2 regions of the Solibacillus sp. GQ1 genome follow, and region 1 is predicted to be linked to the other one. Evidence: riboswitches for the same ligand, from Rfam matches in the RefSeq annotation. Region 1 holds a riboswitch; the other holds the start of a gene.
The links. Region 1 has a riboswitch for glycine ahead of gcvT (glycine cleavage system aminomethyltransferase GcvT). Riboswitches for the same ligand answer to the same signal wherever they lie in the genome.

Region 1 (3,421 bases):
CGTGTTTGTACTTTTTACCGCAATAAGCCTGCTTATCCTTATATGGGTTCGGGATCTTCAACAGCTTGAGATGATGAAAGATGAGGTGAACTGGGAATTGTTCGTTTATGATCTTCATCAATACAATATGAATTCAGCATCTGGGAGGGTGCTCAGCTCTGGTATGCTGCAACTGGAAATATCAAATGACCCCGAGGAGCGTTTGTTTGTTTTTGATAAATCAGAACAGCATTTGCGTAAAAGGTCGAATAAAGGGGGAAATGAAATTATGCTGCCTTTTGTTGAGAAATGGGAGTTGGCGGTGGATGAAAATGATGTGAATATGAGGGTAGTGATGAAAAATGGAACAAAGCGAGAAAGAGACCTCGTGTTACCATTGCCTCCAAAATGAGAAGGGTGCATTATTTTTGCTGGCTGTATTTTTATTGTTCATAGTTTCCGGAGCTGCTGTTTTCTATACAAATGCATATTTTGCGCAAATAAAAGTATATAATTCATTGGAATCTATTTACGTTCGTGCTACGATAAATATACTAAATTTACCTTAAAGTTCGACTTCTTTTTGCAAAGTCGAAAAAATGTCGCATAATGCGATTTTGTTTGACCTAAAAATATTTCTGTTTAAGTAGCAAAATAGAAACGAAAGAATAGGTAGAGGCGTAATTGATTAAGTAGTCCGTAATAGAAGAAGGTGAACAGCATGCGTAAAATTTATTTAGTAGGATTTATGGGGTGCGGAAAAAGTGCGATTGGAAGACGTTTAAGTTTTTTCTTGAAAATGCCGTATTACGATATGGATCATGAAATTGTACGACAACAGGGTATGACAATTCCTGAAATTTTCGAGAAATACGGCGAAGCACACTTCCGAAAAATCGAGACGGAATTTTTAAAGAACTTTCGTGATGAAGCATGCATTATCGCTACAGGCGGTGGGGTAGCCGTAAATGAAGAAAACAGGAGAATTATGCGCCAGACAGGGCTTGTATTTTTTCTTGATGCAAAATTTGAAGATATTTATATGCGTATTCGGAATGACAAAAACCGTCCCATTGTTCAATCATCAACGGAGCAAGAATTGGAAAATCTGTATCACCAACGCAGAAAGAATTATCGACTAGCTGGCCATATACAAGTACTGACAGCCGGGAGAACGTTAAGACAAATTGTTGAGTACATCGGCTTTCAAGTAAAACGTCTTAAAGGCGAATGATTACTGGATAATCGTACTTAATGTTCGTATTTTGAATAAAATTAAAAAAAGATTGCGTTTGCATTATATTCAATGTTAGGATATTGCTAAGAAGAGCAATAACATGAAGTAAATAATCTAACGCGGATGATGGTACGGGGAGAGAACGTGATGTCACGTCGCCGAAGGAGCAAATAGCTATGCTATGAATCTCTCAGGCAAAAAGACTCGTATTGGACGCAACTCTGGAGAGTGCTGTAATCAGCTATTGTTGCGAACAGCCACCAACGGGGAAAGCCTAAATTGTGATAGTGGATCAAATTTGGGTGTAACTTTCAGGTGCAAGGACAGAGAATCTCGGTAAAGGGGATTCGTCTGTCTTTTTTTGTGGAGAAATCGGCTTTTAATATTCTGATGATTCTAATAAAAAGATAGATTTACACTTTGATAGGTGTAATGTTGTTTCCCCTTACAAAGCAAAACGAACATACATAACTAAAGGAGGAAATGAACATGACAAATGAATTAAAGCTAAAGCGCACACCACTTTTTGATGAATATGCAAAGTATGGTGGAAAAACAGTTGATTTTGGCGGCTGGGAATTACCGGTACAATTTTCTTCGATTAAAGAGGAGCATGATGCGGTTCGTAACCGTGCAGGACTTTTTGATGTATCCCATATGGGGGAAATTATCGTAGAAGGTCCGGATGCACTAGTTTATCTACAAAAGATGCTTTCCAACGATATTTCTAAAATTGCAGTTGGCGGCGCACAATACAGTGCACTATGTTATGAAGATGGCGGTGTTGTTGACGATTTACTGACATACCGTTTGGAAGATAACCGTTATTTACTATGTGTTAATGCAGCGAATATTGAAAAGGACTTTGAATGGTTACAGCAGCATGTCGAAGGGGATGTCAAAGTGACAAATGTGTCAGATGACTATGCTCAAATCGCATTGCAAGGACCATTATCTCAGGAAGTTCTGCAAACATTAACAGCAACAGATTTAACGGCAATTAAATATTTTAAATTCCAGGACAATGTGGATGTAGGCGGTCATTCGGTTCTAGTTTCTCGCTCTGGCTATACAGGTGAAGACGGATTTGAAATTTACGGGACACCAGCAGCGATTGTCGATTTATGGAACAAAATTTTGGAAGCAGGAAAAGACAAAGGTGTAGTAGCGGCCGGTTTAGGAGCACGTGATACACTTCGCTTTGAAGCTTGCTTACCATTATATGGCCAAGAGATTTCAAAAGAGATTTCACCATTGGAAGCGGGAATTGGCTTTGCGGTGAAATTGGCAAAGGATCCGCAATTTATCGGTCAGCAAGCATTAATTGACCAAAAAGAAAATGGCCTAACACGTAAATCTGTAGGCATCGAGATGATTGATAAAGGTATTCCCCGCCATGGCTATAAAGTATTTAAAGATGGTGAAGAGATTGGTTTTGTAACTACAGGAACTCAGTCACCAATGACAAAGCGTAATATCGGCTTAGCTTTAATTGACGCAAAATTCACAGAAGTTGGAACTGAATTAGAAATTGAAGTACGAAAAAATAGAGCAAAAGCAGTTGTTGTTGAAACTCCATTTTACAAGCGTGCAAAATAAAATGAAACTTCAATCAGTGGGGGTCTTCATCCCCTAGATTGATAGTTGAACCAAGCTTACTGCCCGTTAATGCGGGATAAAACTTTTGAAAAGAGGGTTAACAATGAAACATCGTTATTTACCAATGACGGAACAAGATAAACAAGAAATGTTAGACCGTATCGGGGTTGCGACAATTGATGAGCTTTTCGAGGATATTCCTGAGAAAGTTCGCTTCCAAGGAAGCTACAATATTAAACCTGCCAAGTCAGAAGCCGCTTTAATGAAGGAACTGGCACAACTTGCTTCAAAAAATAAAGATACAGCAAGCAATGTATCGTTTTTAGGTGCAGGTGTATACAACCACTATAAACCGGTAATTGTTGATCACGTTATTTCACGTTCGGAGTTCTATACAGCATACACTCCATATCAGCCGGAAATTTCACAAGGTGAACTTCAAGCGATTTTTGAGTTCCAAACGATGATCGCAGAACTGACAGGCATGGATATTGCAAACTCTTCTATGTATGATGGCGGTACGGCATTGGCAGAAGCAGGTATGCTTGCTGCAGGTCATACACGTCGCGGAAAGTTACTTGTTTCAGGAGCTGTACATCCGGAGTA
Region 2 (3,421 bases), 760 kb from region 1:
GCTGTTAGGACTAATGATTGAATAAGTACCTTTTTCTTCCCCTAAAATTTCCAGTGCGCGGTTTGCAATTACTTCATTGGCATTCATGTTCATTGAAGTGCCTGCTCCGCCCTGAATTGGATCTACAACGAACTGGTCATGTAATAGTCCTGAAATAATGTCATCTGATGCTTGTGCAATTGCATTAGCAATTACTGGATCCAATTTGCCGATAGCGGCATTTGCAAGTGCCGAACTTTTCTTTACGATGGCAAATGCACGAATTAATTCAGGGTGCATTGTCATTTTAGTAATCGGGAAATTTTCTAATGCACGAGTTGTTTGAACGCCGTAATAAACGTCCTTTGGAATTTCTAATGTGCCTAAAAAGTCTTTTTCAATACGTGTACTCATTTGTACAAACCCTCCAAGAGAATGGTGTAATAGTTGGATAAACAACTACATTATACGCCATATAATAATAAAAGCTTACTTGCTGAATTATTAGTTTATTTAACGTTCTCACGTAAGCTTAAATTAACCAATATTAACAAATATAATGAGTGAAATTTCGTAACTTTTTGATTTTCTATACGACTAATTAGGAAAGGGATAAAGGGATGAGGTGATTGTCGATGAAGAAATGGTTAAGTTATATGCTGGTCGTGGGAATGATCTTGCTCCTTGCAGCATGTAATACGAAAGAAAACGAAACATCAACCGATTCAACTGAACCTGTGCAGGAAGAAAATAATGAAAATAAAGTAGAATATGAATTACTGTTTCATTTAGATTCGATACCTCCTGAGGTCGGTACGAGTATTTCAATCGTGCAGGATGAAAAGCTTTATACTACTTGGGCCGATATTTTTGGTTTTGAGTCGGTTCCATCTGTCGATTTTGAAACAGAGGAAGTGCTGTTTGTCACAGGATATTCGGATGGTTGTGGAAGAGAAATTGAGAAAATCGAAAAAGATGAGGATATTTTAGTCATTACCTTAAACTATCCGGAAGATATTCGCAGCGAGAAAGACATCGTCTGCACAGAAATCGCTTTGGACAATACGTATGTTGTCAAAATGAAAAAGACTAACACCTCAAAAGGAAAGCTGATTGATATCAATCGAACAACATATGAAGAAGATTCAACGGTTCAGGAAAAATTGCAGTAAACGAATACAGTAATACGAGGGGCTACCAATTCCTCTATATGAATATTACACTGAAAATATCGAATTTTCGGTGTAATATTTTTTTGGTCATGAATTTTCTGCAAGAAGAAAACATTATGTTGGGAATAAGGTTAAATTGCTATTTACATAATAAACGACTCCGATTGTCCATTGTAAGACGGTCAAAAAATTGGTAGTATGATTATCGTACAATAATAGTATTGAACGCGAACTATAGGAAACTGGAAGATGCCAGGGACCTATAGGCAACTAATTGCATACATATCAAGCGTTGATCGTCGTGGATAAAACTACTGACGGGAGCAGTTTCTGGAGAGAGCGCGATAATCCGCGTCGCCGAAGGGTTCACAATCTCAGGCAAAAGGACAGAAGAGTAATGAGAGACGCTTTTCTTTAACATAGGGTGTATGAACACCCATTGTTTAATGAAAAGCCCTCGATAGATGTCACAGATTTTTTGAAATCTGGGCGCGATTTTGCAGAGGCGAAATCGATTATTCTTAGACACAGGGACTGGCATATTATCAGTCCCTGTTTTTATTCCAGAAAAATTTACTTGATGGACCGCGATGAAGTACTTATTATTTTGCGCTGTGTAAACAGACAAAATACTTATCCTTTGGAGGAATCGTTTTGGAACAACAAGAATTAAAGCGCGATCTGAAAAATCGCCACGTTCAGTTAATTGCGATTGGAGGAACGATCGGAACGGGGTTGTTTTTAGGGTCAGGTAAAGCGATCTCACTTGCAGGACCTTCTATTATCTTTGCATACTTAATCGTTGGAACCGCACTATTTTTCGTCATGCGTGCACTTGGCGAATTGCTTTTATCAAAAGGCGGCTATGCATCTTTTACTGAGTTCGCCACTGAATACTTAGGGGACTGGGCAGGCTATATTACAGGCTGGACATACTGGTTTTGCTGGATTATGACGGCAATGGCAGATATTATCGCTGTCGGCATGTACACGCAGTACTGGTTTGATATCCCGCAATGGGTACCGGCTATCGCATGTTTAGTAGTTTTACTTATTTTGAATTTATTGACGGTCAAACTGTTCGGAGAGCTGGAGTTTTGGTTTGCGTTAATTAAGATCATCACAATTGTTGCGTTGATCGCAATAGGTATTGTATTGCTGATTATTGGCTTTGAAACAGATACAGGCAAGGTTGCTGTATCAAATTTATGGGAGCATGGCGGATTATTCCCGAATGGGGCATTTGGATTTTTAATGGCGTTCCAAATGGTTGTCTTTGCATTCGTTGGTGTTGAATTAGTAGGGGTAGCAGCTGCTGAAACGGCAAACCCGCAAAAGAATATCCCATCTGCAATTAATAAAATTCCCGTTCGTATTCTGCTGTTTTATGTAGGAGCATTATTCGTAATTTTAACAATCAACCCTTGGGATACATTAAGCGCGTCAAGCTCACCATTCGTTCAGGTTTTCGCATTGGTAGGTATTCCGATTGCAGCAGGTTTGATTAACTTTGTTGTACTGACATCAGCTGCTTCTGCAGGAAATAGCGGAATGTTCTCAACGAGTCGTATGCTGTTCAGTTTAAGTAGTAATAAACAAGCACCAAAAGCTTACGGTAAATTAAACAAAAATGCGGTGCCGCAAAATGGTCTGTTATTTTCTGCGGTTGTAGTATCGATTGGTGCATTGCTTAGCTATTTCATGCCGGACGATGCATTTAGTATCGTGACAACAATTAGTGCAATTTGTTTTATTTGGGTTTGGAGCATTATTCTGATTTCGCATATTATTTACAAAAAGCGTCATCCGGAATTACATAGATCTTCAATTTTCAAAGCACCTTTAACACCATTTATCAACTATTTAATATTGGCCTTCTTCTTGTTTTTACTAATCATTATGGCCATTTCCGAGTCTACGAGAACTTCACTGCTGTTAACACCGTTATGGTTTATACTGCTATTTGTTCTTTATAAGGTTCGTAAAAGATAATTAGGCAAATCCAACATGTTATAAAAAACGGAAAACACGCAAATTCAAAGATACCGAGAATTTGCGTGTTTTTCATATTGAAAATTATATGTTTATATTTAACTCCAGTACTGCAGAGCAAGTTGCTGTCCTTGCTGAATTTTTGCCCATTGTTCAGCTTCTGTAAGTTCATTGCCGCCATCGCAGGAAGCGAAACCGCATTGGTGTGAAATGAACAAACGGTCTTTGTCGATAATTTTAGACGCTTCATCAAGCATTTTAATAATACGATCTTCATT

Region 2: another riboswitch for glycine. It lies ahead of AC6CH1_RS05850 (amino acid permease); the one in region 1 lies ahead of gcvT (glycine cleavage system aminomethyltransferase GcvT).

Annotation. Positions count from the first base shown of each region.
Region 1 covers NZ_JCAXEX010000001.1:1,956,265-1,959,685, reverse strand. Annotated here, with positions in the region: gene comGF (competence type IV pilus minor pilin ComGF) at 1-391, shown strand, start outside; gene AC6CH1_RS10020 (shikimate kinase) at 701-1,213, shown strand; glycine riboswitch at 1,340-1,432, shown strand; glycine riboswitch at 1,436-1,545, shown strand; gene gcvT (glycine cleavage system aminomethyltransferase GcvT) at 1,706-2,815, shown strand; gene gcvPA (aminomethyl-transferring glycine dehydrogenase subunit GcvPA) at 2,919-3,421, shown strand, end outside.
Region 2 covers NZ_JCAXEX010000001.1:1,193,731-1,197,151, forward strand. Annotated here, with positions in the region: gene aspA (aspartate ammonia-lyase) at 1-393, opposite strand, end outside; gene AC6CH1_RS05845 (dehydrogenase) at 615-1,151, shown strand; glycine riboswitch at 1,472-1,551, shown strand; gene AC6CH1_RS05850 (amino acid permease) at 1,806-3,143, shown strand; gene AC6CH1_RS05855 (cobalamin-independent methionine synthase II family protein) at 3,242-3,421, opposite strand, start outside.